Regions from separate parts of the Halalkalibacter krulwichiae genome, predicted to be linked through region 2. Evidence: a T-box and tRNA genes for the amino acid it is inferred to sense, from the RefSeq annotation. Region 2 holds a T-box; the other holds one or more tRNA genes.
The links. A T-box is a leader RNA that pairs with one kind of tRNA and senses whether it is charged. The one in region 2 lies ahead of pheS (phenylalanine--tRNA ligase subunit alpha), so its partner is inferred to be a tRNA-Phe.
Positions count from the first base shown of each region.

Region 1: it encodes a tRNA-Phe, which carries the amino acid that the T-box ahead of pheS (phenylalanine--tRNA ligase subunit alpha) is inferred to sense. The anticodon was not compared.

Region 1 covers NZ_CP020814.1:4,579,067-4,594,726, forward strand. The annotation lists gene walK (cell wall metabolism sensor histidine kinase WalK) at 1-419, opposite strand, end outside; gene yycF (response regulator YycF) at 419-1,132, opposite strand; gene BkAM31D_RS23200 (M23 family metallopeptidase) at 1,292-2,725, opposite strand; tRNA gene BkAM31D_RS23205 (tRNA-Thr) at 2,968-3,040, opposite strand; tRNA gene BkAM31D_RS23210 (tRNA-Phe) at 3,044-3,119, opposite strand; tRNA gene BkAM31D_RS23215 (tRNA-Asp) at 3,131-3,207, opposite strand; tRNA gene BkAM31D_RS23220 (tRNA-Glu) at 3,221-3,295, opposite strand; tRNA gene BkAM31D_RS23225 (tRNA-Lys) at 3,308-3,383, opposite strand; gene BkAM31D_RS23230 (adenylosuccinate synthase) at 3,714-5,000, opposite strand; gene dnaB (replicative DNA helicase) at 5,197-6,561, opposite strand; gene rplI (50S ribosomal protein L9) at 6,774-7,220, opposite strand; gene BkAM31D_RS23245 (DHH family phosphoesterase) at 7,217-9,187, opposite strand; gene BkAM31D_RS23250 (YybS family protein) at 9,199-10,134, opposite strand; gene BkAM31D_RS23255 (GntP family permease) at 10,442-11,785, opposite strand; gene gnd (phosphogluconate dehydrogenase (NAD(+)-dependent, decarboxylating)) at 11,816-12,721, opposite strand; gene BkAM31D_RS23265 (MurR/RpiR family transcriptional regulator) at 12,872-13,726, shown strand; gene rpsR (30S ribosomal protein S18) at 13,762-13,995, opposite strand; gene ssb (single-stranded DNA-binding protein) at 14,063-14,563, opposite strand; gene rpsF (30S ribosomal protein S6) at 14,588-14,875, opposite strand; gene ychF (redox-regulated ATPase YchF) at 15,227-15,660, opposite strand, start outside.
Region 2 covers NZ_CP020814.1:3,363,686-3,379,345, reverse strand. The annotation lists gene mqnC (cyclic dehypoxanthinyl futalosine synthase) at 1-1,031, shown strand, start outside; gene ytxC (putative sporulation protein YtxC) at 1,332-2,192, shown strand; partial or broken gene thrS (threonine--tRNA ligase) at 2,543-4,473, shown strand; ribosomal protein L20 leader region at 4,973-5,096, shown strand; gene infC (translation initiation factor IF-3) at 5,196-5,702, shown strand; gene rpmI (50S ribosomal protein L35) at 5,744-5,944, shown strand; gene rplT (50S ribosomal protein L20) at 5,975-6,334, shown strand; gene BkAM31D_RS17015 (DUF1294 domain-containing protein) at 6,415-6,684, shown strand; gene BkAM31D_RS17010 (TVP38/TMEM64 family protein) at 6,713-7,288, shown strand; gene BkAM31D_RS17005 (sigma-w pathway protein ysdB) at 7,452-7,832, opposite strand; gene BkAM31D_RS17000 (dUTP diphosphatase) at 8,031-8,519, shown strand; gene BkAM31D_RS16995 (M42 family metallopeptidase) at 8,589-9,674, shown strand; gene sspI (small acid-soluble spore protein SspI) at 9,802-10,008, opposite strand; gene BkAM31D_RS16985 (TrmH family RNA methyltransferase) at 10,138-10,881, shown strand; T-box leader at 10,945-11,185, shown strand; gene pheS (phenylalanine--tRNA ligase subunit alpha) at 11,235-12,269, shown strand; gene pheT (phenylalanine--tRNA ligase subunit beta) at 12,283-14,706, shown strand; gene zapA (cell division protein ZapA) at 14,924-15,214, shown strand; gene BkAM31D_RS16965 (CvpA family protein) at 15,216-15,660, shown strand, end outside.

The DNA.
Region 1 (15,660 bases), 1.2 Mb from region 2:
GGATCACGTAACACAGCTTCATCTGGTGAACCTAACAATGCTCGTTTTACTCGAACCTCTGTTGATTGCTGTCCAATAATATGCCTATTCGATAAGTTAGACGTATAGACAACGACACGATTTTGATCAATAACCTGAACTTCAGAATGATCAATTGAAAAAATATCACGGAGCATCGCATTGAAATTTGCTGTAATTCCACTTCGATCATCTTGATTATTAGTCATTTCCTGGGCAAAGTTATAAGCTAATAAGTTAGCTCTTTCATCTAGCATTTCAAAATAATTACTAACAAGCTGACTTTCCAGTTGTCTAGCAAAATAAACACCGATAATTTGCATCGCAATAAAAATGAGTAGTACATAGATGATAATTAGTTTGAATTGGATCGACTTAAAAAAGCCAACTTTATTTTCCATTAAGATTGCTCCTGTTGCTCAGGCGAAGATAAGTAATACCCCACCCCTCTACGTGTAATAATCCAAACAGGATAACTAGGATTATCTTCAACCTTTTCACGAAGTCTACGAACGGTTACATCAACAGTCCGGACATCACCAAAGTAATCATATCCCCATACTGCTTGAAGCAAGTGCTCTCTCGTCATTACTTGATCAAGGTGCTTAGCTAAATAATGAATCAATTCAAACTCACGATGAGTCAACTCAATCGCTTCCCCCCGACGCTTCACCTGATAAGCATCAGGATAAATTGTTAAATCACCTACCACAATTTCCTTTTGTGTGTTCGCTTCTTCAGCAGCCGTTGCTTTATGACGCCTTAAGTTTGCTTTCACGCGTGCAAGCAACTCACGCGTACTAAATGGCTTAGTTACATAATCATCAGCACCTAGCTCTAAACCAAGCACCTTATCGATTTCTGAGTCCTTTGCCGTTAGCATAATAATGGGAATATCAAATTGTTTACGAACTTCTCGACAAACTTCCATTCCATCTTTATGAGGCAACATTATATCTAATAAAATAAGATCTGGTTCTTCCTTTGTTACAAGCTCTATTGCTTCTAAACCATCATAAGCACAAATAACATCATAACCTTCTTTTTCAAGGTTAAATTTTAATATATCTGCAATTGGTCTTTCATCATCTACAACTAAAATACGCTTATCCATTGGGCAGATCTCTCCCATTCTATTTAGTCTTACTTCACATTCTAACATATGAAGGCGTTCTTCTGTTACCTTAGCCAACGTTAAAAATCGAGGATAACTCTATGAAACATTTCCCACTATTACACAGGAAAGAACCTTTTAGAGTCAGCCTCGATTTACCTATCTTAAATAATCCATTGGATTTTTCAATTGTCCTTTTTCATAAACTTCAAAGTGCAAGTGGATACCTGTAGAGTTACCAGTTGACCCCATCACACCAATTTTCTGTCCTTTTGTTACTGTTTGTCCAACTTCTACATCAATGGAGGCTAAATGAGCATAGAGCGTCTCAACTCCATTATTATGATTAATACGAACTAGATTCCCATAACCACCTGAGTAGGTCGCTTGAGTAACAGTCCCGTTATCAGCTGCAAGGATATTATAGTTACTTGGCCTAGCGATATCAATTCCTTTATGGAATCTACCCCAACGATTTCCTTGATAACTAGAAATATATCCACCAACAGCCGGCCATCCTAGCTGACCGGAACCACGTGAAGGCATTTCCTTTGTTCCTTTAGTTACGATGCGTTTCACCGGTTCTTTGGTTACTTCTTCAGATAAGACTTCACGTTTTACAACGTGACCATTCTTTTCAGTGATTTCATACTCTATCAATTGTGTTCCAGGCTGTCCTTCTTGCGTGACTTTAGTATCACCTTTCCACATTGAATCATCTTCTCTTTCTTCTGTCTCATAAGCAATCTCTTCTTCTACTAGACTGACCTTTGTTGAATAAACTTCTACTAATGGTTGATAAGCAGTAACAAGAATCTCTTGTCCCACTCTTATTATACTATCAGCATCTAGGTCTTCATTTAAATCAATCAGTTCTGATGTAGTAAGGCCATGGTCATTAGCAATTGAACTTAACACATCACCTTGTTTTACTTGATAAGATTCTTCTTCTAGTACACCTTTGTTTAGCTTTTTGACAGCTTGTTTCACTGATACGATATCGTCTGGGGCTACTAATACTTCTTCTTCTGTAATATCCTCTGTTAGTACAATATCTGTAATAACTGTTTCACCAACATCTATATGATCTAGATCTTCCTCTTCTAAAAAATGTTCGTAATCATCTTCTTTTACATATTGCGTAATTAAAGCTTCAACCGCTTTTTCCGCTTCTGCTTGAGAAGGTAAATAGACAGCTGGTTTCTTATCAATGACAAGCGTAACCGCTTCTGCTTGAACGGTTAACTTTTCTTCTAACTGAGTTAGTACATCACCAGCTTCAGAGCCCTCATCAAAAATAAACTCAGGAATCACCTCAACGTTTTCGCCAACTTGTAAAGTAAGATCAGGGTAATCTTCTGCATGAGAGTCAATCAACTCTTCAATCAAAGTATAAACCGGCTCATCATCTAGTAAACTTCCAATATGTTCCCCTTCAATATACACATGATAAATAATATTTATGGACGAGTCCTCTTCTGCTGAGGCGCTCGGCATATATAATGCAAAAACAGATAAAGCTAGTAAAGTAATAATAAATGTTTGAAGTTTGAATTTTACGGGTACCTTAATACCAATAGAACACGTATTCATTTTTTCCTCCTAGAAACAACCAATGTCAAAATCCACAATCATTTGACATTAGCTAACATACACTTCTACATAATTCGTCAACCTTTCCCATTCTAACATAACCTTCTAGCAAATGTACTTATCTATTAAATTGAAAATAGATTGATACCTTTTTGTAATACTCCTGTCATAAACATGGTTAAATTAGGTAAATATTTATTAATAAATAAAAAACCTGTATGGAATATCCATACAGGTTTGAGTGCCGGCCAGAGGACTTGAACCCCCAACCTACTGATTACAAGTCAGTTGCTCTACCAATTGAGCTAGGCCGGCAAATGGTGGCTCAGGACGGAATCGAACCGCCGACACATGGATTTTCAGTCCATTGCTCTACCAACTGAGCTACTGAGCCGCTTATAAAAGTGGCGGTCCGGACGGGACTCGAACCCGCGACCTCCTGCGTGACAGGCAGGCATTCTAACCAACTGAACTACCGGACCAATATTAAATTAGTGGTGACCCGTACGGGATTCGAACCCGTGTTACCGCCGTGAAAGGGCGGTGTCTTAACCGCTTGACCAACGGGCCACTTTATAAAAGTGGTGAGCCATGAAGGACTCGAACCTTCGACCCTCTGATTAAAAGTCAGATGCTCTACCAACTGAGCTAATGGCTCTTATTGTAAAACTTCAATTAGCTCAAGTAGATTACCGATCTTTTATTAAGAGACGATGAATAATTATTAACTAATTTTTTGAAGTTTGTTTCTCTTCACTAACTTGTTCTCTTAGCGACAAGATTTATATTAACATAGCTTTTTTTGTTGTGCAAGTATTTCTGTAAGTTTTTTTAAAAAAACTTACAGACGTTTATAAGTGGCAGTGACTCCGCTCGCTACTCGTCCTATGAGAAGACCACTCATAGGACTTTTAAAACATGTAGCGGCTTCGTTCACTGCGTCGGTTTTAACTAAAAAAGGTAAAGTGCGACCTTTTTTAGTTAAAACCTATGCAAATACTCCACGAACTAGGTTTGTTTGGTTGCGGTCTGGGCCTACGGAGAAAATGGTTAATGGAATGCCTGTTAATTGGGATACTCGCTCAATGTAGTGACGAGCATTAGCAGGAAGTTCGTCTAACGTTTTTACTCCTGTGATGTCTTCTTCCCAACCTGGAAGTTCTTCATATACTGGTTCACACTCAGCTAGAACTTTAAGACTTGCTGGGAATTCTTCAACGACTTCACCACGGTATTTATAAGCTGTACAAATCTTTAATGTTTTAATACCTGTTAAAACATCAATTGAGTTTAATGATAAATCCGTTAATCCACTTACACGACGAGCATGACGAACAACCACGCTATCAAACCAGCCTACACGGCGTGGACGACCAGTTGTTGTACCGTATTCTCTTCCTACTTCACGGATTAAGTCACCAATTTCATCATGTAATTCAGTTGGGAATGGACCATCACCTACACGTGTCGTATAAGCTTTTGAGACACCAACAACATGATTAATTTTAGAAGGACCTACACCAGAGCCAATTGTAACTCCACCTGCAATTGGGTTAGATGACGTAACGAATGGATAAGTACCTTGATCAATATCAAGCATAACCCCTTGAGCGCCCTCAAAAAGCACACGACGTCCTTCATCTAACGCATCATTTAAAACGACAGACGTGTCAACTACGTATTTGGCAACCTGTTGGCCATACTCATAATACTCCTCTAGAATTTCTTCCTTTGTAAACCCGTCAACTTCATAATATTTCTCAAATAGACGGTTCTTTTCAGCAAGGTTACGTTCTAGCTTTTCTTCAAAAACTTCTTTATCAAGTAAATCGGCCATACGGATCCCAATACGAGCTGCTTTATCCATATAAGCTGGCCCGATTCCTTTTTTCGTTGTACCAATTTTGTTAGCACCTTTACGTTCTTCTTCAACGATATCTAATTTCAAGTGATAAGGAAGAATTACGTGTGCACGGTTACTAATACGAAGGTTGCTAGTATCCACATTACGCTCATGGAGGTATGCTAACTCTTCGACAAGTGCTTTCGGATCAATAACCATACCGTTTCCGATTACACAGCTTTTGTCTTTATAAAAGATCCCTGATGGAATTAAATGAAGCTTGTATTTCTCTCCATTAAATACAATCGTATGTCCTGCGTTATTTCCACCTTGGTAACGGGCAACAACTTCAGCCTTTTCAGAAAGATAATCAGTGATCTTTCCTTTCCCTTCATCACCCCACTGTGTACCAACAACAACAACTGATGACATGTAATGCACCTCCATTAACTACTATAGCTAGTTTATCTATTTCCAAAGCTAATGATAAGTATACCAACTACAAAAACGAACGTCAATCAAAAACACGAACATTAACGAGATCAACCGGCTCATTTGTTCGTTTAAAATTGCAGCATTGCAATAAAAAAAGGATAACCATTCTAACTTTGGTTATCCTCTTCCTATTTTAAGCACCTGGAGGCATATCTCGTTCATCATGTCGTCTATCTAAATTCACGAATTTATTATATTCCTTAACAAAGGCTAACTCAACCGTTCCTACTGGACCATTACGTTGCTTAGCAATAATAATTTCAATAATATTTTGGTTTTCCGTCTCTTTATCATAATAGTCATCACGATATAAGAAAGCAACGATATCAGCATCCTGCTCAATACTTCCCGATTCTCGAATATCAGACATCATTGGACGTTTATCTTGTCTTGATTCAACTCCACGTGATAACTGAGACAATGCAATAACTGGAACTTCCAGCTCACGTGCAATTTGTTTCAGTGTACGGGAAATCTCTGAAACTTCCTGCTGTCTATTCTCACCCGCTTTTCCGTTTCCTTGAATAAGCTGCAAGTAATCAATCATAATCATGCCTAAACCGTGCTCTTGTTTAAGACGTCGGCATTTCGCACGAATATCATTCACTTTAACACCAGGTGTATCATCTATATAAATACCAGCTTTCGCAAGGCTTCCCATTGCCATCGTTAGCTTCTGCCAATCTTCTGAGTTCAGGGCTCCTGTTCTCATGCGTTGTGCATCAATATTCCCTTCTGCACAAAGCATACGCTGCACAAGTTGACTTGCTCCCATCTCTAAACTAAAGATTGCTACATTTTCGCCTGCTCTTGTTGCAACGTTTTGTGAAATGTTTAGCGCAAAAGCTGTTTTCCCTACCGAAGGACGGGCTGCAACAATGATCAAATCATTCCGTTGGAACCCTGCAGTCATACGGTCAAGCTCGACGAATCCTGTTGGAATTCCCGTAATTTCTCCTGAGTGATTTTGTAACTCCTCAATCTTATCGTACGTTTCAAGAAGAACATCTTTAATAGAAATAAAAGCACTCGTGTTTTTCCGTTGAGAGACGTCCAAGATCGTTTTTTCTGCTTCTGTTAAGATCGTATCGACTTCTTCTTCACTCGCATAGCCATCTGCCGCTATATTTGTCGCTACTTTAATCAATCTCCGCAAAACAGACTTTTCTTCAACGATTCGACTATAGTAATCAACATTGGCTGCTGTCGGTACAGCGTTAGCTAAGTCACTTAAGTAGGCAACTCCGCCAATTTCCTCAAGCCATTTGCGATTTTGTAGTTCTGACGTAACAGTGACCAGATCAACCGGCTCACCTTTCTCAGCTAAATCCAACATCACTTGATAAATACGCTGATGGGCAGCACGATAAAAATCATCCGGCAAAAGACGTTCTGACGCTGTCACAAGCGCCTCATCTGCTAAGAAGATAGCTCCCAAGACCGCCTGCTCCGCTTCAATATTCTGTGGTGGCGTTCGATCTGCAAACAAGTCACTCATGCTATTTCTCCTCTCTAAGAAACCTATCTTACATCCTATCAGTTTCCTTCTTTAATCGAAAGCATAAATTTTTACCTTTTTTAACAACCGCTACTATAAGCATCTATCGTTTTTTTGGCTATTTTCTCTTTGTAATCGTCTTGCCAATTTACACTTACTCGAGTCATAGAAAAAATGGTTGATCTATAATCAACCATCTTTTCACTAATGTTTTATTTTTCTTCTACAACGTGTACTTTTACTGTCGCGATAACTTCTGGGTGGATTTTAATTGGTACATTCGTATAACCCAATGCGCGGATCGGTTCATTTAATTGGATTTTACGCTTATCTACCTTCTTTTTCATTTTTTTAAGTGTTTCAGCGATTTGCTTTGTGGAAATAGCTCCGAACAAACGTCCACCTTCTCCAGCTTTAGCTTTGATTTCAATTGTAATTGCTTCTAATTCTTCTTTATATGCTTTTGCTTGCTCAAGTTCTTCTTCAGCCTTCTTTTGTTGACTCTTATTTTTTGCTTGTAAGTCTTTTAAATTACCTGCTGTTGCCTCAACAGCAAGATTATTCGGTAATAAATAGTTTCTTGCGTAACCATCAGGGACATTTTTCGTCTCTCCCTTTTTCCCTTTCCCTTTTACATCAGCTAAGAAAATTACTTTCATTTTTGTTTTCCCCCTTCTAAATAATCATCAATTGCAGCCTGAAGCTGTTCCTTTGCTTCATCTAACGTTACATCTTTGAGCTGAGTTGCTGCATTGGTTAAATGCCCTCCCCCATTTAAACGTTCCATAATCAATTGAACATTTACTTCTCCTAAGGACCGAGCACTAATGCTAATGATTCCATCTTTGCGCATTGAAATCACAAAAGAAGCAATCGTTCCTTTCATCGTTAAAAGCGTATCAGCAGCTTGGGCTATTACAACCTGACTATAGGACTCTCCCTCATCAGCCATTGCAATGGCTAGTCCATTCCGATAGTATTCTGCTGTCTCAATTAGTTTTGCTCGTGTTACATATTGTTCTAAATCCTCTTTCAACAAAGTTTGAACAAGTGTTGTATCGGCCCCATTCGACCTTAAGAAAGAAGCTGCATCAAACGTCCTCGCGCCAGTACGAACAGCAAAGCTTTTCGTATCAACAATTATACCAGCTAGCATCGCAGTCGCCTCAAGACGATCCATTTTCAACTTTTTCGGTTGATATTCCAGTAGCTCCGTTACCAGTTCTGCTGTAGATGATGCGTATGGTTCCATATAGACAAGGACCGGATCTTTAATAAATTCTTCTCCTCGACGGTGATGGTCCAAGACAATGATTCGTTCTACTTCTGTTAAAAGTTTAGGTTCAATAACGAGTGATGGCTTATGGGTATCCACTATAATCAAAAGTGTACCTGGAGTCACTTCCTCCAAAGCATCTGTAGGGGTAATAAATTTTGACCAAAGGTCATCGTGATTCTCGACTTCTTCCATTAATTTTTGGACATCGTGACCAATATCATGATAGTCGAAAATGATAGAAGCCTCTTTGCCATTTACCTCAGCAATCTTTTGAACACCAATTGCTGCACCAATTGCATCCATATCAGGTTGTTTATGGCCCATTATATATACTTTTTCACTTTCAAGTACAAAATCACGTAACGCATGTGAAATCACCCGAGCTCTTACCCTCGTACGCTTTTCTAATGCGTTCGACTTCCCACCATAGAACGTCACCTTTCCGTTTTTCTTCTTGATAGCTACTTGGTCTCCACCGCGTCCCAGTGCTAAGTCTAGACTAGACTGAGCTAATAAACCGAGCTCACGCAATGAGTCCTCCCCTGTCCCGACCCCAATACTTAATGTGATCGGTAATTTTTCTTTTCCTGTCAGGTCGCGAATTTCATCAAGGATATCAAAACGATTCGCTTCGACTTTATTTAAAGATTGATTGTTCATAACAGCAATAAACCGATCTGACGCAGTCCTTCTTAAAAAGACTTCATTTTTATTCGCCCAGCTGTTTAGCGCTAATGTTACTTGGCTAACTAACCGACTGCGAACTTGATCTTCTATTCCTTGAGTCACTTCATCATAATTATCAAGAAGAATAAAGGCAATGACCGTTTGTACTTCTTCATACCGTGCTTTCGTCTTTTCAATAAGTGTGACATCTTGAAAATACATCAACCTTTCATCTTTCTCTAATGAAACAAGAAAGGTAAGATCGCCCATTTCAATTAATTTACTGTTATCATCACTATTAGCTAAATCCAGCAGCTCTTCATTAATTTCTTCAAGACTTTTTCCGATGACATCACTAGCAATATACAATGAAATATATGGGTTTGCCCATTGAATTTCACGTTCTTCATTATACAAAAGGATCCCAATTGGCATATTGGTAATCGCATCTTCTCCAGCTTTTGAGACTCGATAAGAAAGCGTCGAAATATACTTTTCAAGATCACGTTCAAAGGAGATTCTCGCTTGCACGGCATAGATCGCTACTACTCCTATCAAAAATAAACCAATTACACCAATTTTCCATTGATACCATATTAAAATAGATGTAAATATAACCGCAACGATAAAAAGGGTAATGACGTGGTAGCCGTGCCACCGTCTCATTAAGAACTTTGGCATAATGTCAGCTCCTATTTTTTCTGGCCGTTCATACGTTTTCGCAGATCAAAGCCTAAATCGATAATCCCAATGATTCTTACAATGTATAAAAGAGGAGGGATTAATATAGCTGTAGCGACAATAAGAATCGGCACTACTTTCGCGACCTTTTTTTGATGGAAGTAATAAAAGATAACCGCAAAACCTTGGACAGCAACAACTATTTCAAGTAAAGGGAGTAAATTCCATATAACTAGAAACAGCATTGTTCCTTCTTCTGCTCCTACCATTGCGAGAATTAAAATAATTAGGTAATACCACAGAAAGGCTTTCGGGAAACTCCAATTCCGAAAGGCAGGTAAGGCAGATACTTCATGACCTAAACGTTTTAAAACGTAATAACTAATAAGCTTCGTTATGACCGCTAGCGTTATCCCTACACCAACAATCATCACAGGTGCTAAGTAGACAAGAGTATCAATCATCTCAAGCATCATAGCTAACTGGTCTTCTCCTTGCCCAAACGACCCTAATGTTGATTCTGCAAATTCCAGTTGTTCTCTTGTTAAATCAACTGCTAATTGCATCGGGTTCTCACCAACTACAAATACGAGGGCTAAGAAAATAAGAAGCATGTTAAAAGTATAAATCAAACCAGCACCTATTAGTACTGAAAAACCAGATAGTTTACGGCGGTAGAGCTCTCCTATAACCAATCCCGCACTACCAAAAATAAAAGCAGTTGGAACCGTAACAAGTCCTCCAATCAGAAAAGCTAATAACAAGGAAACAACCCACAGCATAAGTCCTGGCTTTAAACCTCGTCGAACTGTAAAAATAACAAACGGAACAGGCAACGCCCAAACCGTAATGATCCCCACAAAAGGAACATATGTTGTCAGTAATAAGATTACTGCAAAAACAGAGGCAAGAAGTGCACCTTCTGTTAGTGTTCTTGTATTCTTCACATAGACACCTCTTTTAAACACTCTTATCCTTGTCTATTTTAGCGCACTTACACATAAAATTAAAGTTTTACAAAATTGCCCTTCCTAATGCCCAGCGTTTTCCGTCAGTAAAAACCGAAGTAAACAGCAGGTTGTCCAAACAAAAAGAAAAGCTCAGGTAAAGTTTAGCGTTGCTTCCATTGTATGAATGATGCTTGTTGTAGCGGCATGAATACATAGCTATTCATACCATCTCTAAATAAAGAAAAGGGAACGCCTCAAAAGATCTGCTTTCGACCTATTGAAACGCTCCTTCTATTGTAAATGATTAAATGATGAACATCCCTAAAATCAGTGCTACTGTTAATCCTACCAAACCAATTAAAGTTTCCATAACAGTCCATGTTTTTAGTGTATCTTTTACCGTTAAGCCAAAATAGCGTCCGACTAACCAGAACCCAGAATCATTAACGTGTGACAGAACCGTGGCCCCTGATGCAATTGCAATAACCATTAGACCAAGAACCGGTCCTTCCAACTGTAAAATTGAAATTAACGGAGCCATTAATCCCGCAGCCGTTACCATTGAGACAGTAGCTGAACCTTGCGCCACACGAACTGCTGCAGCAATTAAAAAGGCAAGCAATAGTGGCGGAAGTGCAGACCCTGCCATCATATTTCCAAGCACATCACCTACACCAGAATCAATCAGAACTTGCTTAAACACTCCACCAGCACCTGTTACTAGGATAATTATCCCGGCAGGCTCTAATGCTTTATTGGCGATGTCATGAACTTCTTGGCGTGAGTAGCCACGTTTTGTTCCCAGAAAGACAAACGTTAACAACGTTGCAATTGTTAATGCAACGAATGGGTGTCCTAGGAACGTAAATATAGCGCGAACGATATGACCTTCCTCTAATAGGAACCCAGAAAACGTATTTAAAAGAATTAATACTAAAGGAGTTAAAATGATAGCTGAAATTAATTTAAAACTCGGAAGCTCTTTATCATACTCTACTTCTTCTAAGTTCATATAATCAGGAACGACTACATGTAATCGTTTAGATATGTACTTTGCAAATAATGGCCCCGAGATAATCATTGCTGGAACACCTGCGATCGCACCAAATAAAATAACCCAGCCAATCTCCGCACCAATTAAATCAGCAACCGCTATCGGCCCTGGTGTAGGAGGAATAAAACTATGAGTAACGGCTAACCCTGCTAACAGTGGTATTCCATAATATAATAGTGATCTGCCGGTTTTCTTTGCCAAGCCATAAACAATAGGAACTAATATAATAAAGCCAACATCAAAGAAGACAGGAATTGCAACAAGAAAACCTGTTATCCCTAACGCCCATTGCGCTCTTCCTTCTCCAAATTTTTGAATCATTGTTCGAGCTAATCGTTCTGCTCCACCTGATACTTCAAGCATTTGACCGAACATTGCCCCTAAACCAACAACAACCGCGACAAAACCCAGCGTTCCTCCCATACCACTTTGCATCGAATTTATGACTTCTTCTAAAGGCATTCCTGCTAGAATCCCAACTATTAAACTAACTAATAGTAATGCAACGAATGCATGCAGTTTCGTACGAATTACTAAAAATAAAAGAAGAAAGATCCCTGCTAATGCAATAAGAATTAATAATTGATCAGACATGTTGATTCACTACCTTTCTAGTTGAAACACTTACTTGTATTCTGACCTCTCGACTGCGTGTCCTCCAAACTCATTACGCAATGCAGCAACGACCTTGCCAGTAAAAGTGTCATCTGCTAAAGAGCGATACCTCATCATCAATGCAAGAGTAATAACAGGAGCAGGCGTCTGTAAATCTAGTGCTGTCTCGACCGTCCATTTTCCTTCTCCAGATGAATGCATAACTCCCTTAATGCCTTCTAATTTCTCATCCTTAGCGAAAGCATTTTCAGTCAGTTCCATTAACCATGACCGAATAACCGACCCATTATTCCACACTTTAGCAACTTTCTCGTAGTCATAATTGAACTGACTTTTCTCTAGAAGTTCAAACCCCTCTGCAATCGCTTGCATCATACCGTACTCGATTCCGTTATGTACCATTTTCAAAAAATGGCCACTTCCTACTTCACCTGCATATAAATACCCATTTTCTACTGTCAAATCACGAAAAATAGGCTCAATTTCAGTGAAAACTTGTTCATCCCCGCCGATCATCGTACAAGCTCCATTTCGTGCTCCTTCCACTCCGCCACTCGTCCCACAATCGAAAAAGAAAACACCTTTATCTTTACACACTTCACTACGTTTTAAAGAATCTTGATAATGCGCATTCCCGCCGTCAATGAGTCGATCTCCCTCTTCTAAGTAGGAAAGTACTTCTTGAAAAACAGATTCTGTTATCTCACCAGCCGGAACCATCATCCATACCGTCCTTGGCTTATTAAGATTTCTAATTAACCGTTCAATCGTTTTAACTACCGTTGCTCCGTCTTTTGCTGCCTTTTCAATTAGTTCAGTATTCACATCATAAGCAACCACATCATGTTTTTTATCTAAAAGGTTAAGTGTTAATTGATAACCCATCTTCCCTAATCCAATCATTCCAACCTGCATATACATCATCCTAACATTAGAGGAAATTTTTTTCTTAGTACTTTTATTATAAGAAAAAAAATTCTTTTTGCAAGCGATTCTAAAAAAATATTTTTTTATATATGGTTATTTAGTATAATAAAGAGAAAGCACTTTCAAAGGAGGTTATCAATGAAAGAGCGCCAACAACCTTGTTTAGTGAGCATTCGCTCTCAATATCCTCGATTTAGTGTGACTGAAAGAAAAATTGCCGACTATATTCTAATCAATCCGACAAAAATCATTCATTCGTCCATAAATCAAATAGCAGAAGATTTAAACGTTGCTGATTCAACTGTATTTCGTTTTTGCAAACGCGTCGGCTTTAAAGGCTACCAAGCAATGAAAATTGCTTTAGCATCTGAGATCGTTACACCTTTACAAGATGTCCATGAGGATATTGAAGAAGAAGATTCCGTTAAAGCCATAGCATCAAAGGTGTTTAAATCAAATATAAAAACAATAGAAGATTCATTGGTCGTATTAGATGAGGAGCAACTCGAGCAAGCAGTAAATACGATTTTAGCTGCGGAGACAACTTACTTCTTTGGAAGCGGCGGCTCCAGTATTATTGCACTAGATGCCTTTCACAAATTAGTGAGGACCGGTATTAAAGTACAAACTTTTAGCGACAGTCACTTTCAACAAATGGTCGCATCGCAAATGACTGAAAATGATTGTGCTGTTTTCATTTCACACTCTGGAGCATCAAAAGAAGTGCTCCATGCTCTAAATATAGTCAAATCGACAGGTGCAAAGATGATTGGTATAACAAATTATGCGAAATCGCCACTAAGTACTGGTGTCGACATTCCGCTCTATACTATGTCAGAAGAGACCGAATTTCGTTCAGAAGCACTTTCATCACGAATTGCCCAGCTTTCTGTTATCGATGCTCTTGACGTCAATATTTTATTAAGAAGAGGCAGCGAAGGACAAAAGGCACTAAACAAAATGCGTGAAGCAATATCAGTAAAAAGAATATAAAAAAAACATGACAGATGTCATGTTTTTTTCTTTAATTAGTTAACTTCATTAACATATGGCAATAAAGCGATTTGACGAGCACGCTTGATAGCGATAGTTAATTGACGTTGGTACTTCGCTGAAGTTCCAGTTACACGACGAGGTAAGATTTTACCACGCTCAGAAATGAAACGTTTTAGAAGATCCGTATCTTTGTAATCGATTTTCGTAATTTTGTTTACTGTGAAGAAACAAACTTTACGACGCTTTGGACGACCACGACGAGCCATTACACAGCACTCCTTTCAATTATTGTTTTATAAATACACAAGTAATTTCACATAAGAGAGGGGTCAATTAGAACGGCAAATCATCATCCGAAATATCAATCGGTTTGCCATCATTCGCAAATGGATCATCATTAAATCCACCAGAAGGACGGTTTTGATTTTGATTCTGATTCTGCTGTCCGAAGTCATTTCCGCTAAAACCAGGACTTCCACCACCAAACCCTTGGCCTTGATTTGAATTGCTGCTTCCGCGAGGTTCAAGGAATTGAACACTCTCAGCTACAACTTCTGTAATGAAGACACGTTTTCCTTCATTATTATCATAGCTTCGTGTTTGAATGCGGCCGTCTACACCCGCTAAACTACCCTTTTTTAAATAGTTTGCGACATTTTCCGCCTGCTTACGCCATATGACACAGTTTATAAAATCCGCATCACGTTCGCCTTGCTGATTAGAAAATGCACGGTTTACCGCTAATGTAAAATTGGCAACTGCTACACCATTTGGTGTGTAACGCAGTTCTGGGTCACGTGTTAAGCGCCCAACTAGCACGACTCGGTTTAGCATACGTACCCCTCCTACTTCAATAAATTATTCTTCGTCTTTTGTTACAAGAACACGGATAACATTATCGTTGATCTTGATAAGACGGTTAAATTCGTCAATCGCTTCAGAGTTAGCTTGTACATTTAAAAGCACGTAGAAACCTTCACGGTAATCGTTGATTTCATATGCTAAACGACGCTTACCCATCTCGTTAACCTTTTCGATTTCAGCACCATTTGTAGTTAAAACGTTATTAAAACGCTCAACAACTTCTTTAGTAGCTGCTTCTTCTAGGTTTGGAGCGATAATGTACATAATTTCGTACTTACGCATTCCGATACACCTCCTTTTGGTCTAGCGGCTCCATAAACTGGAGCAAGGAGCAAAACTCACATTATGAGTCATTGCACTCGCATTATTAGAGTATAACAGAGTCAATTTGCCACTGCAAGTGATATTTCAAGAACATTATTTGCCAGAGAAATTTGTACATAGAGAAAGGAGGGAAAATAATTAATAGAAAAGAACAGAAGGCTCTAGAGGAAATAGAAGATTGTTTGCATGTTTGCTTATAAAAGCATCATATCAAAAATAACTTTACTTACATAGCAAGTTGTTAGATTCATTAACACGAAGAATAAGGTTGTATCAAAAGGCCTAACCTTTGAAACAACCTGATCCTTCTTAAACGTTGAAACGGAAATGAACGACATCACCGTCTTGAACTATATATTCTTTTCCTTCTAAGCGCACTTTTCCTTTTTCCTTTGCAACTGTCATTGAACCAGCATCAATTAAATCATCATACGATACAACTTCCGCACGGATGAAACCACGCTCAAAATCAGTATGAATGATTCCCGCTGCTTGGGGAGCTTTTGTACCTTTACGGAAAGTCCAAGCACGGACTTCTTGAACACCTGCAGTAAAGTATGTTTGCAATCCTAATAAATCATATGCAGCCCGAATTAACTGATCAAGCCCAGATTCTTTAATACCTAATTCCTCAAGAAACATTTGTTTCTCATCACCTTCAAGCTCAGCGATTTCAGACTCAATCTTCGCACAAACTAAAATAACCTCACTGCCCTCAGCTGCTGCGAATTCTTTTACTTGTT
Region 2 (15,660 bases):
ATGAAGTTGAAAAAATGGGCGCAGCTGCAAATGAAGTAATGAAAAAGTGGCACCCAGAACCCATTACAACTTTTGTCATTGGTCGTAATGTGAATTATACGAACTTTTGTGATACGTATTGTCGTTTTTGTGCATTTTATCGAAAGCCTGGCCATAAAGAAGGGTATGTACTTAGTGACGATGTTATTTATAAGAAGATTGAAGAGACGCTTGATGTTAATGGAACGGAAATCTTAATGCAAGGTGGTACGAACCCGGATCTGCCTTTAAGTTATTATACAGATTTGCTCGCAAACATTAAAAAGCGTTATCCGGATATTTGGATGCACTCGTTCTCCCCTGCTGAAGTCTGGAAGATTGCTGAAGTTTCTGGGTTGTCAGTAGAAGAAGTTCTACGTTCATTACATGAAGCTGGACTTGATAGTATGCCTGGAGGCGGAGCTGAAATATTAACGGAGGAAACAAGATTGCGTGTGAGTCGCTTGAAAATTACTTGGGAGCAATGGATTGAAGCGATGAAGGCATCTAAAAGAGTAGGTATGTTTGGTTCGGCAACGATGGTTATTGGATTTGGAGAGTCTTTTGAAGAACGTGCTCTTCATTTACAGCGCATTCGTGATGCTCAAGATGAAACAAATTGTTTTACTGCTTTTATCTCATGGTTATTCCAGCCGGAGAATACGGGTATGTACAAAACGAAAAAGTTAACACCGCGCGATTATTTAAAAAATGTTGCGATCTCTCGTCTTTTCTTAGATAATATTGAAAACTTTCAATCTTCTTGGGTAACGATGGGTCCTGAAGTCGGTAAGTTATCTCTTGAATATGGATGTAATGATTTCGGAAGTACAATGATGGAAGAAAATGTTGTCTCAGCAGCTGGAACAACTCATAAAGTGAACACGAATGAAATCCTTCGTTTGATCCGTGAAGCTGGCAAGATTCCAGCTCAACGTAATACGAAGTACGAAACTCTCCGTGTATTTGACGATAAGGAAACGGCAGCGAAAGACTTCGTTATGCAAAATTAATAGAATGATAAGAGACTTGCCAGTGGCAGGTCTTTTTTTTGTTCTTATTTTCAATTTTCAAAGGTTGTTGCTTTAATCTTTTGGACCGTTTATCGCTAATCCAAGATGGCATATTGTATAAAAATAGAGGGAGAAGAACATTGAAAACGGTCAAGCTTGAAGCATAAAAGCAAAAACGACTGATTTTCTTATCATGTTTTCCAAAGCAAATCATAGGATGGAAGTAGAGCCTGTCTAAGACGAATCAAATTCATCCATATGTACCTATAGAGGTGTTTGTATATGTAAGGGGAGTTAGCGTTGATAGCAATCCATTTTGAAACGGAACAAGATTGCAAGCAGCTGTTTCGTCAGCTAACGGCGTATATCCAAAAGTACGCTGCCTATGGCTTAGGTGGAGCAGTAAAAGCTGAAGGGGAAGACACGATAATCCTCAACTATGAACATAAGCATATCGATTTTTATGATTCCTTTCATCCTTTGCTCGCATCTGTTTTAACTGATTATGTGATAAGTACTAAGGAAGATTTATGGTTGTTAGATATTATTGAGACGATGTTTTATTTTACAGATGAAGATGAACAACAACAGATCTTAACGATTGCTAAATCCATTTTAGAGGGAGACCGTAATGATTTACCACAAATGAAGCCGTTCTTTAACAGAAGGGCCTATATCTATGATGCATTTGCAAAGCATTTAGAAGAAGAAACAACGTTTTACTATGAACCGTTTCTAACATTTAGATTAAAAGATTATGGTGAGATTTTAATTGACTGTGTAGAGATGGCAATTGATGAGTATATGCTTGAACAAGAATATCAAAATATGATTGAAGATTTCAGACAGTATGTTCAGTATTCACCGGCTAATCTTAATGTTGTATATGTTGTTCATGATGGTCAATTCACATTTTATGATGAACATTTTCGAAGACTGACGAGGGAGGAACTATTGTTTTATTTGCAAGACGACCTTGTTTTTGAACAAGAGGTTGATATTGACGAAATGGTCATTAGTCCATTAGTGAGTATGGTTCCGCAAATTGTTCATGTCTTTACAGATGATCCAGATCATGGTGTGGTGTTATCGATACAAGCCATTTTTCAAGAGAGAATGAAACTTTACCCGCTAAAAGCATATGAGCAAGAATCTAATTAAACTTTTCAATTCCACTTGCATTTCTTTACGAGGCTCAATATAATACTACATATCATAGTGAATAGAACTAAGAGTCTTGACGAGGACATGAGACGTATACATCAGTTTACAGAGAGGGAAGTATGGCTGGGAGCTTCCTAACTTGAGTAACGTTCTTACCACCTCTGAACTGCGTTTGGGAAACACATTAGTGGAATATCTGACGCCGGTATGCAGCCGTTATATTTGTATCTTGAGGAGACTACTCAGCCTGAGCAGTCTTGAACAAGGGTGGAACCACGAATTACACTCGTCCCTTCTATATGGAGGGATGGGTGTTTTTTATTATATTTTTTGAAGGAGTGGACAGTATGGCCGATGTAAAAATTACGTTTCCAGATGGTGCTGTAAAGGAGTTTCCAAGTGGAACGACGACAGAAGACATCGCTGCATCGATTAGCCCTGGATTAAAGAAAAAGGCAATCGCTGGAAAATTAAATGATACAGTAATTGATCTACGTACACCAATTACAGAGGATGGATCAATTGCAATTGTGACACCTGACTCAGAAGAAGCATTAGAAATTGTACGTCATAGCACAGCTCACGTAATGGCACAAGCGATTAAACGACTTTATAAAGATGTGAAGTTAGGGTAGGACCAGTCATTGAAGGCGGTTTTTACTACGATATCGATTCTGAAGAGTCGTTAACGCCTGAAGACTTACCGAAAATCGAGAAAGAAATGAAGAAAATCATTTCTGAAAATCTTGAAGTGAAACGGATTGAAGTTTCACGTGAAGATGCGATTGCGAAATACAAAGAAATAGGTGACGAATACAAACTTGAACTGATCGAAGCTATACCAGAAGGGGAAATGCTGACGATTTATGAGCAAGGGGAATTCTTTGACTTGTGTCGTGGTGTTCATATTCCGTCAACAAATAAAATTAAAGAATTTAAATTGTTGAGCCTAGCCGGTGCTTATTGGCGTGGAGATAGTAAGAACAAGATGCTTCAACGTATTTATGGAACGGCGTTTTTCAACAAAGAGGATCTAAAAGAGCACCTTCGTCTATTAGAAGAGGCGAAAGAGCGTGATCATCGTAAGTTAGGGAAAGAATTAGGGATCTTCGCTTTATCACAAAAAGTTGGGCAAGGTTTGCCATTGTGGCTTCCAAAAGGTGCTACAGTTCGCCGTATTATCGAGCGTTACATTGTAGATAAAGAGGAAAGACTAGGATATCAACATGTTTATACACCGATTTTAGGAAGCTCTGAACTTTATAAAACATCTGGACATTGGGAGCACTATAAAGATGATATGTTCCCTGTAATGGAACGTGACAATGAAGAATTCGTTTTACGTCCAATGAACTGTCCGCATCATATGATGGTATATAAGCAGGATATGAGAAGTTATCGTCAATTACCGCTTCGTATTGCTGAACTTGGAATGATGCATCGTTATGAGATGTCTGGTGCTGTTTCTGGTTTACAACGAGTGCGCGGAATGACTTTAAATGATGCTCACATTTTCTGTCGTCCTGATCAAATTAAGGAAGAGTTTATACGAGTCGTTCATTTGATTCAAGAAGTTTACAAAGACTTTGGCATTGAAGATTATAAATTACGTCTCTCTTACCGTGATCCTGAAGACAAAGAAAAATATTTTGATGATGATGCCATGTGGGAAAAGGCGCAAGGCATGCTACGTGAAGCGATGAATGAGCTTGGTGATATTGAGTATTACGAAGCTGAGGGAGAAGCAGCATTCTATGGTCCGAAACTTGATGTTCAAGTGAAAACAGCTCTTGGAAAAGAAGAGACGTTATCAACGGTGCAATTAGATTTCTTGCTTCCAGAGCGCTTTGATTTAACGTATGTTGGGGAAGATGGTCAACAGCATCGTCCAGTCGTTGTACACCGCGGTGTTGTTTCAACGATGGAACGTTTCGTTGCCTTCTTACTTGAAGAGTATAAAGGAGCATTCCCAACTTGGTTAGCTCCAATTCAAACACAAATCATCCCTGTATCAAACGATGTACATCTTGAGTACGCAAAAAAGGTACAAGAAAGCTTACAAGCTGTAGGAGTACGTGTTGAAATCGATGAAAGAGACGAAAAGCTAGGCTACAAAATCCGAGAAGCACAAATGCAAAAAATCCCATACATGCTTGTCCTAGGAGACAAAGAAATGGAAGCAGAAGCAGTCAACATCCGCAAATACGGCGAACAAGACTCAACATCTGTCCCACTTAAAGACTTTGTAACCCAAATGAGTACAGAAGCTAGAAAGTAAAAGAGATTTTCCCCACCAGGTCGATCTTTACCTGGTGGGGAAAATCTCGAAGCGATGAGCGGAGCCGCTGCAAGGTTTTAAGTCTTTTTGAGCGAACTTCTCAAAAAGACGCGCAGCGAGAGAAGCCATCGTCGCTTCATTGAAAATGCTACCGCCAGGTCGATCTTTACCTGGTGGGGAAAATCTCGAAGCGATGAACGGAGCCGCTGCAAGGTTTTAAGTCTTTTTGAGCGAACTTCTCAAAAAGACGCGCAGCGAGAGAAGCCATCGTCGCTTCATTGAAAATGCTACCGCCAGGTCGATCTTTACCTGGTGGGGAAAATCTCGAGAATATCGGTTTTTTCCGTATTTGGAAAAACCTCTATCTAACTTTATGAAAATAAGTCATTGCTTTCTAGAAGGTTAGGAGTTAAAATAATATAGGTCGAGCACTAAAAAGGATTTGACACCTTTCAGTGGGTATGTTATAGTCGTTTAGTAAACAATTAAACATTAGAAACAAAGCAAGAAGAAGCGCCCGCTTCTCACCTGATGACGCTATATGCAGTTTACAGGTAAAAACGTTTCATTTTTGGATAAATGGAATTAGTGTGGGCGTATTGCGCCCGCACTTTTTTTGTACTTAAATGAGGTGCAATATGCTAGTGTAATACATTGGCGATGCGGAAAAATTGCTTTGGTTCGTTAAAATCCTTTGGAGGTGGCTCACTATTAGTAAAGACATGTTGGTCAATGAAGGGATTCGTGCACGCGAAGTACGTCTTATTGGAGCAAACGGTGATCAAATCGGCGTTAAGTCAAAGCAAGAAGCTCTTGAGATGGCGAGTAATGTAAACCTTGATTTAGTATGTGTTGCTCCAAATGCGAAACCACCTGTGTGTCGTATTATGGACTACGGAAAATTCCGTTATGAACAACAAAAGAAAGAAAAAGAAGCTCGTAAAAATCAAAAAGTCATCAATGTTAAAGAGGTTCGTTTAAGCCCAACGATTGAAGACAATGATTTTAATACAAAGCTTCGCAACGCTCGTAAGTTTCTTGAAAAAGGAGATAAAGTAAAAGTTGCGATCCGCTTCCGTGGACGTGCTATTACTCACTCTCAAATTGGACGGAAAGTACTTGAGCGTCTTGCAAAAGAATGTGAAGATATTGCAGTTGTTGAATCAATGCCTAAGATGGAAGGGCGCAGCATGTTCTTAATGCTCGCACCTAAAGCTGCTGAAAAGTAATATCTTAAGCTATGTAACAAGATTAAAGGAGGACCTGAGTTATGCCAAAAATGAAAACTCACCGTGGTGCTGCTAAGCGTTTCAAAAAGACTGGTTCTGGGAAGCTAAAGCGCGCACACGCATTCACTAGTCACTTATTCGGTAACAAATCACAAAAGCAAAAGCGTAAGCTACGCAAAGCTGGAATGGTTCATTCTGGTGATTTCAAGCGTATCCGCTCAATGTTAACGTACAAAAAATAATTGATCGTTTGATAGAAGGAGGGAACTTCGATGCCAAGAGTAAAAGGCGGTTATGTCGCTCGTCGTCGTCGTAAAAAAGTTCTAAAGTTAGCTAAAGGTTATTACGGTTCAAAACATACATTATTTAAATCTGCACAAGGTCAGGTAATGAAGTCATTACTTTATGCTTACCGTGATCGTCGCAACAAAAAACGTGACTTCCGTAAATTATGGATCACACGTATCAACGCAGCTGCTCGTGTAAATGGTCTTTCTTACAGCCGTTTCATGCACGGATTAAAGCTTGCTGAAATCAATGTTAACCGTAAAATGCTTGCTGAACTTGCCGTAACTGACGAAAAGTCATTTGCACAACTTGCTGAAAAAGCAAAAGCAAGCCTTAATGCATAAATAATAAAAGCGCGGCATTTGTCGCGCTTTTTTATATAGGTTTAGGTCCTTACTAAAAAGGATAATTGGGGGATTCTATCATGATTCTAACTGTCTATTTGTTTGCAGTTAATTTACTAGCATACGTGATAATGGGAATGGACAAGGCCCGAGCGAAAAAAAGGCAAAGAAGGATAAGAGAGAAAACGTTGTTCTTATTAGCATTTTTTGGAGGAAGTCTCGGGATTTATGTAGGAATGAGAGCTTTTCGTCACAAAACAAAGCATAAAAGCTTTACAATAGGAATCCCAATTATCCTTTTTGCCCAAATAGCGGTACTCATCTTCATCTTACAGGTTGTCTCAGCATAGATTAATAAGAGAGAGGGGAGGCAAGAGCATGGAGGAGGGATTTATAGAGAGTTCAATGCAGTTCATTGAACAAAGTGGTTGGTTGGCTCCGTTCTTTTTTGTCATGCTCCATGTTTTTAGACAAGTGTTTTTTATCCCTGTTTTGGTCATTTGTCTTTTAGGCGGCTATTTATTTGGAACGCTTTATGGAGCCATATACTCTGTCATAGGCCTCACTGCTGTAAGTGTTGTTTTTTACGGATTAATATTTATTTTTCCAAGCATGAGAGAGAAACTATCAAAAGTAAAACAACGAATATTAAAAACTAGGCAGCTTACAATTCCGCAAATGATGATTATGAGATTGATGCCATTTGTTCATTTTCATATTGTTTCCTTGTATTTAATTGAAAAAACAAAAGATATAAAAACTTATTCAAAATATTCTTTTTTTGTCAGCATTCCGCCAGCTATTGTATACACAGCTTTAGGGGATATGATTCACGAACTTCCCTTAGTTGGAACGTTACTATTAGCCATTCTTCTAGCGATTCTATTTCTCTTTTTTAGAAAAAAGCGTACGAATATTAGGTGGAATGATTTTTTTGCAGTGAAGAAAACATAAATGCGGTTTAGAAATATTATAGGAATTAGAATGACTGATATAAATAAAAAAGGTGTGTACCAATGGGTCAAAATAGACCTGTGGTACACACCTTTTTTGCTAGCCATTAGCTAAGGTGAAATAAACGGAGGAAGCAAGAGTTCGTTATGTTAAATTGAACGTTCTATTTTTTCAGCAATTCTTTTATTGGACTTTTCCACTCGATCTTAGCATTGGGATAGCGTAAGTGGATGTCGTCTGTAATAAACTGGAAATCTTCTTTGCTAAGACCGGTTAATTGATCGATGTGCTTGGCCCATAAGTAGATAGATACAATTTCAAATGATTGATCGGTTGTTCCTAAATATTTTTCTCCCTCGAACATGATGCCTTTGTACGTAATCAGGAAATTCTTTCGAACATCTTTTTCATCATCAAATACAAAAAATTGCTTGCGCTCATGAGCTTGCTCTAATTTTCTTTTTGGATGAAACAAGTATTTAAAAGCAGAATAAGCAAGCACGAACAAAGCAATCAATAATAATAACCTAAATAAGATCACCATACGATAACCTCCTTATGAGGGACTTTTCATGAATGTATATTGATTTTGACATATTTTCTTTAAAGAAGTAAAGTCTTCTATTAAGTAATACGAATAACTAGTTAGTTGGTTGCAACTTTTTTTTAAAAAAGTGTCTTTTGTTTGCGACAACTTTAAAGAAAAACACGCTATAATAACGAGGTAGAGGAGGTTGTTTACATGGATATTCAAACACTGTTTAAAATTCAAAAACAATTGAATGAGCGAATAATGGTTGAACATGAATTGACTGGGCGAGATATGTTTCAAGAACAATTGCTCGCTTTTATTGTGGAGATAGGGGAACTAGCCAATGAAACCCGATGCTTTAAATATTGGAGCCGAAAACCATCTTCTGAACGTTCGATTATTTTAGAAGAGTATGTCGATGGGTTGCATTTTGTATTAACTTTAGGACTGACACTTGGTTTTACATCGGTAACTGTAAAAGAGACTTTTGAACAACATGAATCATTAACTGAGCACTTCTTACAAGTTTTGAGCTTAGCTAATACTCTGAAACAACAGCAAACGGACGTGAATTTTCAATTATTTATGGATACATTCTTTGCGTTAGGTTTTAAGCTAGGCTTTAGTTATGATGAAATGGAGCAAGCGTATTTAGAAAAAAATAAAGTGAATCATCAACGGCAAGACCAAGGATATTAATGATTAATTTGAGCAACGAAATAGTTTTTTGTATACTTAATGAGTAAGGACAATTAAGGAGGTATTAGGATGGCAAAACTTGATGAAAAACTTCAAATGTTAAAAGATTTAACAGATGCAAATGGCATTCCTGGAAATGAACGTGAAGCTCGAGATGTGATGACAAAATACATAACTCCATTTGCTGATGAAGTCACAACAGACAATTTAGGAAGCCTCGTTGCCAAGAAAACAGGAAAGGCAGACGGACCAAAGATTATGGTTGCTGGTCACTTAGACGAAATTGGATTTATGGTGACAAGCATTGATGATAAAGGATTTTTGCGTTTTCAAACAGTTGGCGGCTGGTGGGAGCAAGTCATGCTAGCGCAACGTGTAACAATCATGACGAAAAACGGGAATATCCCTGGAGTAGTTGGGTCGAAGCCGCCTCATATTCTAGCGCCGGAAGCAAGAAAGAAGCCAGTTGATAAAAAAGATATGTTTATTGACATCGGTGCTTCTAGTCGAGAAGAGGCTGAGGAATTTGGTGTGCGTCCTGGTGACTCTGTCGTTCCAGTTTGTGAATTTACTGTTATGAAAAACGAAAAATATTTAATGGCAAAAGCATGGGATAATCGGATCGGGTGTGCGATTGCGATTGATGTGTTAAGAGAGCTTCAAGGAGTAGACCACCCGAATACGGTTTATGGAGTAGGGACTGTTCAGGAAGAAGTAGGTTTAAGAGGAGCGCGTACGTCTGCTCATTTCATTCAACCTGATATCGGCTTTGGTGTTGATGTTGGAATAGCTGGGGATACACCTGGAGTCACAGAAAAAGAGGCACTTGCGAAGATGGGAGACGGGCCGCAAATCGTGTTATATGATGCTTCTATGGTCTCTCATAAAGGTTTGCGTGATTTTGTGACAGATACAGCAGATGAACATAATATTCCTTACCAATTTGACGCAATGGCGGGTGGAGGAACCGATTCAGGTGCCATTCATTTAACTGCAAACGGTGTTCCGGCGCTGTCAATCACAGTGCCAACTCGTTATATTCATACACATGCAGCTATGCTGCATCGTGATGATTATGAAAACACGGTGAGACTAATCGTTGAAGTAATTAAGAAGCTTGATACAGAAACGGTTGAAAAAATAACTTTTAACTAAAAAAAGGGGGCGTTTCAAAAGGTCTAGTTTTAACCTTTTAAAACGCCCCCGAAATTTTGAGCTTTAGCCTTAAAAGAAGTCGTTGCCTTATCTCAAGGCGCGTAGCGACTATGAAACAGCCTCTTACTTATTGCAATCCTTGACTAATTTGTTGGCAAATAGCATCTTTGTCTTGCTCGTTTGCGTTTTTCCAATAAACTTCGAATAGTACACCTAAACCTGGAAGCATTTTTTCTTCTCCTCGCTGAATCGCATCAACAATTGTTGCCTCAACTTCTTGTTCAGAGCTCCCTTTAATATTAGACATAATCGCACCACGTAAATTAAAACTCATCTTGTCATCCTCCTTGTTGTGAGTGAAATAATTATTTCTATTTGTAGTATGCATCAGCATGGACTGGATTATGACGAAAAAAATGGGTATGATGGATAAAATGAGAAAGAGGAATTAAAGGAGTAGAGAATGAAACGAATTGATTCAGTGAAAAATGAACATGTCAAACGTTGGAAGAAATTAAAAACGAAAAAAGGTAGAGAAACGACTGGACGTTTCTTAGTCGAAGGGTATCATCTAGTTGAAGAAGCAATGAAAGCAAAGATGGTTGAATATGTCCTTGTGACTGAGGAGGCCGATCAACAGTCATTAAAAGATGAAGATATCATTATAGTAAGTGAGCAAGTGCTTAAAGAGCTCTCTGAAACAGAAACACCACAAGGAATTGCAGCGGTTTGCATTTTACCGAATGAGCCAGACGTAGAGAGATTAGAAGGGCAATACTTGCTACTAGATCGAGTTCAAGATCCTGGGAATTTAGGGACGATGATTCGAACAGCCGATGCAGCGGGAATGACCGGGATTATATTAGGTGAGGGAAGTGTTGATGTATTCAATAGCAAAGTCATTCGTGCGTCTCAAGGCTCTATTTTTCATTTGCCGGTTATAAAAGGCAATTTAGAAGAATGGGTAAATCGAATGAAAAATGCAATGATTCCAGTATTTGGAACAGCCTTAAAAGAAGCGAGTTCTTATACAGCTGTTGAGCCACTGGAGCAATTTGCCTTAATAATGGGAAATGAAGGAGAAGGACTTGCCCCATCCCTATTAGAGCTTACTGATCAAAACATTTACATCCCGATCCATGGCGAAGCAGAATCACTTAACGTAGCGGTAGCGGCTGGGATTTTGCTCTATTATTTAAAGAGTTAAGGTGAAAGAGAGTTGCATCTGTTTCCAACATTCTCTATAATAAAACAATCAAATGTATATTTTACAAATGCAACGAAAGAGAGTAGTACGTTTTTAGCCACCATGCAGGGAGAAAATGCCTTAGACTGGAAGCATTTTTATGGAAGGGGAAACTGAATTCACTCTGGAGCAGACACTGGACCACAAGTGAGACTTGTGAAGGTGTTCCGGTTTTAGCCGTTACAGCAATGAAGATAATAGTGTATAAGTGTATTTTTATGTACATTATTAACTAAGGGTGGTACCACGAGTCTTCGTCCCTTTTGCGGGAGCGAAGGCTCTTTTTTATTTTGTTTACATAAGGAGGCATTCAAATGCGTGAACGATTAGAAGCGTTGCGAGATGAAGCGTTAGCAAAAGTCGCTGTCGCTGAAGATGTAAAAGCATTACAAGAAGTTAGAGTTGCTTATTTAGGAAAGAAAGGCCCAATTACAGAAGTACTTCGTGGAATGGGGAAGCTTTCAGCAGAAGAGCGTCCACTTATCGGTCAAATGGCTAATGAGGTTCGAGATGCGATTAAAGCAGAAGTAGAACAAAAAGAACAGCAATTAGAGCAGGCTGCGATTGAAAAGCAATTAGCGAATGAAAGCATTGATGTCACACTGCCAGGTCGCCCTGTAGCAAGTGGATCTACTCATCCATTAACGGCTGTTGTCGAAGAAGTAGAAGAGGCATTTTTAGGGTTAGGTTTCTCAGTTGCAGAAGGTCCTGAGGTAGAAGTTGACTACTATAACTTTGAGGCACTTAATTTACCTAAAGACCATCCTGCCCGTGATATGCAAGATTCCTTTTACTTTACGGAAGAGTTGTTGCTTAGAACGCATACATCTCCTGTACAAGCGAGAACGATGGAGTTGCATAAAGGAAAAGGACCTGTGAAGGTTATCTGTCCAGGGAAAGTATTCAGACGTGATGATGATGATGCAACCCATTCTCATCAATTCATGCAAATTGAAGGGCTGTATGTTGATGAGCATGTTCGTATGAGTGATTTAAAAGGGGTGCTTGAACAATTCGCCAAATCTTTCTTTGGAGAAGATCGTTCGATCCGATTACGCCCTAGCTTTTTCCCATTCACAGAGCCTTCTGTTGAAGTAGACGTTTCGTGTGGAATGTGTAATGGCAAAGGTTGTCGCATTTGTAAACAGTCTGGGTGGATTGAAGTGCTTGGAGCTGGAATGGTTCATCCACGAGTATTAGAGATGAGTGGATTTGATTCAACTAAATACAGTGGCTTTGCTTTTGGTATGGGGGTTGAGCGACTGGCAATGTTAAAGTATGACATTGATGATATTCGTCATTTCTATACGAATGATGTACGTTTTCTAACACAGTTTAAACGGGTGTAAAGGAGGAGTTACGATGTTAGTTTCATATAAGTGGTTACAAGATTATGTAGATGTAAAAGAACACTCAGCTCGTGAGATTGCTGAGAAGATGACTCGAGGCGGAATTGAAATTGATTTCGTCCATCAATTAAATCAAGGCATTTCTGGTGTTGTGGTTGGTTTTGTTAAGGAATGCCAGCAACATCCAAATGCAGATAAATTGAATGTGTGCCAAGTAGATATTGGTGAAGAAGAGCTTGTTCAAATTGTTTGTGGAGCTAAAAATGTTGCCGCTGGTCAGCATGTCGCTGTTGCAAAAGTTGGAGCTGTTCTCCCTGGCAATTTCAAAATTAAAAAAGCAAAGTTACGCGGGGAAGCTTCTCACGGAATGATCTGTTCCTTACAAGAGCTTGGCATTGATAGCAAATTAGTACAAAAAGAGTACTCAGAAGGCATTTATGTGTTTCAAGATGAAGTGGAAGTGGGAAGTGACGCACTTGCTGCTTTAAATTTAGACGATGAAGTATTGGAACTTGATTTAACTCCAAACCGTGCCGATTGTTTAAATATGTTAGGAGTTGCGTACGAAGTTGCAGCATTGTACGAAAAAGAAGTTACGCTTCCAACGATTGAATTACATACAAATGAGGAAAAAGCTTCAGATTACATTGATGTAAAAGTAGAAGCAACAGAAGACAATCCGTATTACGGCGCAATCATTATTAAAGATGTAAAAGTCGGTCCATCTCCGCTTTGGTTGCAAAATCGTTTAATGGCTGCGGGAATTCGTCCGATAAGTAATGTTGTAGATATTACTAATTATGTCTTGCTTGAGTATGGTCAACCATTGCATGCTTTTGACTATGATCGTTTTGGGTCAAAAGAAGTGGTCGTTCGTCGAGCGAAGAATGGAGAAACGATTGTCACTCTTGATGATCAAGAGCGCACGTTAACAGACGATCACCTTGTTATTACGAATGGAAAAGAGCCTGTTGCGATTGCTGGTGTAATGGGTGGAGCGACTTCTGAAGTCCATTCGGAAACAACGACTGTGTTACTTGAAGCAGCCTATTTCAAAGGTTCAACCATTCGTAAAGCTTCACGTGATCTAGGGCTTCGCAGTGATGCGAGTACAAGATATGAAAAAGGTGTAGCACAAGATCGTGTATTAGCAGCAGGTAGAAGGGCTGCAGAGTTAATCGCGGAATTAGCTGGTGGAACCGTGGTTTCTGGGGTTGTCGAACAAGACATCTTCTCCTATGAGTTAGCTACAGTCGACCTTGATGTCACGCGTGTCAACAGTCGTCTTGGAACAACGATTTCAATAGAAGACGCTATGTCATATATGGATCGTTTAGGCTTCACGTATGAAAAAGAAGACGAGGTATTACATGTTACGATTCCATCACGTCGTGGGGATATACAAATTGAAGAAGATTTAATGGAAGAAGTAGCAAGATTATTTGGTTATGACAACATACCGACAACCTTACCAGTTGGAGCAACCATTCAAGGAGCTTTAACGGATTACCAAAAGAAAAGACGTCATGTGCGAAGAGTACTAGAGCGTTCAGGTCTATCACAAGTAATTACGTACTCTCTAACTAATCCTGAAAAAGCAAAAGGGTTTGCTTTTGAATTGACTCATACGCCTGTAACATTGGCGATGCCAATGAGTGAAGACCGAAGCACGATGCGTACGAGTTTGATCCCACACTTATTTGATGTGTTAAGCTACAATGTTAATCGTAAAAATCAGGATGTGCATGTATATGAGGTTGGTTCAATCTTCTTAAGCGATGAAGAGAAGTTAACGAATCAACCAACTGAAAAAGAAATGGTTGCAGGTGCTTTAACGGGGATGTGGCTTGAACACGGCTGGCAAGGAGAGAAGAAGCAAGTTGATTTCTTCTTAGTAAAAGGAATCCTTGAAAACTTATTCCGTGAACTAGGAATTGATAATGAGATTTTATTTGAACAAGCGACGCTACCTGATTTACATCCTGGAAGAACTGCTCTTATTAAATTAAATGGTGAAGAGATAGGCTTTATCGGTCAAGTTCACCCATCTAAACAAAAGGAACTAGATTTAAAAGAGACTTATGTATACGAGCTTCAATTAGAAACATTACTTAAGCATGAAGCGACACCGGTTGTATATCAAACCCTTCCAAGGTTCCCTGCGATGGTTCGTGACATCGCTCTTGTGGTAGACAGTCATCGCTCTGCTGGAGAAGTAGAGGCAGTCATTCGCTGGGCTGGTGGAGATCTACTAAAGAATGTTCATCTGTTTGATTTATATCAAGGCGAACATATGGAGGAAGGAAAGAAATCACTTGCCTTCTCTCTAACGTATTTAGATCCAGAGAGAACGTTAACGGACGAGGAAGTAACGAAAGTTCATAACGAAGTGTTAAAAGCAGTGGAAGAGCATGTAGATGCTACTTTAAGAGGATAATGTTAAATAGAAAAAGAAGGGATCTTTACTGATTCCTTCTTTTTTTCTTAACACAATGAATTTCTCTCATTATACAGTGTTCGTAGGAGAATATGGAGATTACGATCAAGACATTTCCAAAAATTCTTCTAAACGATTGTTTCCTTAAAACTTCCTTCATGGTATGATAAAATGTAGAATTTTAAAAGATCATGTCAGCTAAGAATTTGGCTTGTAGATAGGAGGCTTCTCCGTGTCAAAACGAAGCGAAAAGCAGCGGGTCACGGTTTCTATATATGGTCAACAATATACAGTTGTCGGTCAAGAGTCTCCCTCCCATGTAAGGGAAGTGGCTCAAACAGTTGATCAAAAGATGAGAGAAATACGCAAACGAAATCCTTATCTTGATACTACACGTTTAGCTGTATTGACAGCTGTAAATATTGTTGATGATTATATAAAAGTAGTCAAAGAAAACGAAGAGTTGAAAGAAAAAGTGAAGCAACAAAGAACGACAGGAGACGAGTAATATGTTAAGCTTTCTCATTCTATTTATCTTATTTTCAAGTTTCTTTATTGGTAGAAGAAGAGGTTTTATTCTCCAAGTCATTCATCTCATTAGTTTTGTTGTTGCCATTTTAGTTGCATATACCTACTTTGGAGAATTAGCTACCTATATTAGGCTCTGGGTTCCATATCCACAGTTCTCGTCGGATAGTACAGTAGGGATGATTATTAATACGTTTAATGCTGAAAGTGTGTATTACTCAGGTATTGCATTCGCTATTCTATTTTTTGGAACAAAAATTGTTCTACATTTATTAGGATCGATGCTGGACTTTCTTGCACACTTACCAATCTTAAGATCTATCAATCAATTGTTCGGAGGAATCCTTTGTTTTATTGAAGCATATTTAATTATTTTTGTTTTGCTTTTTGTCGCGGCGCTCTTACCAATTGATCTAGTTCAAAATG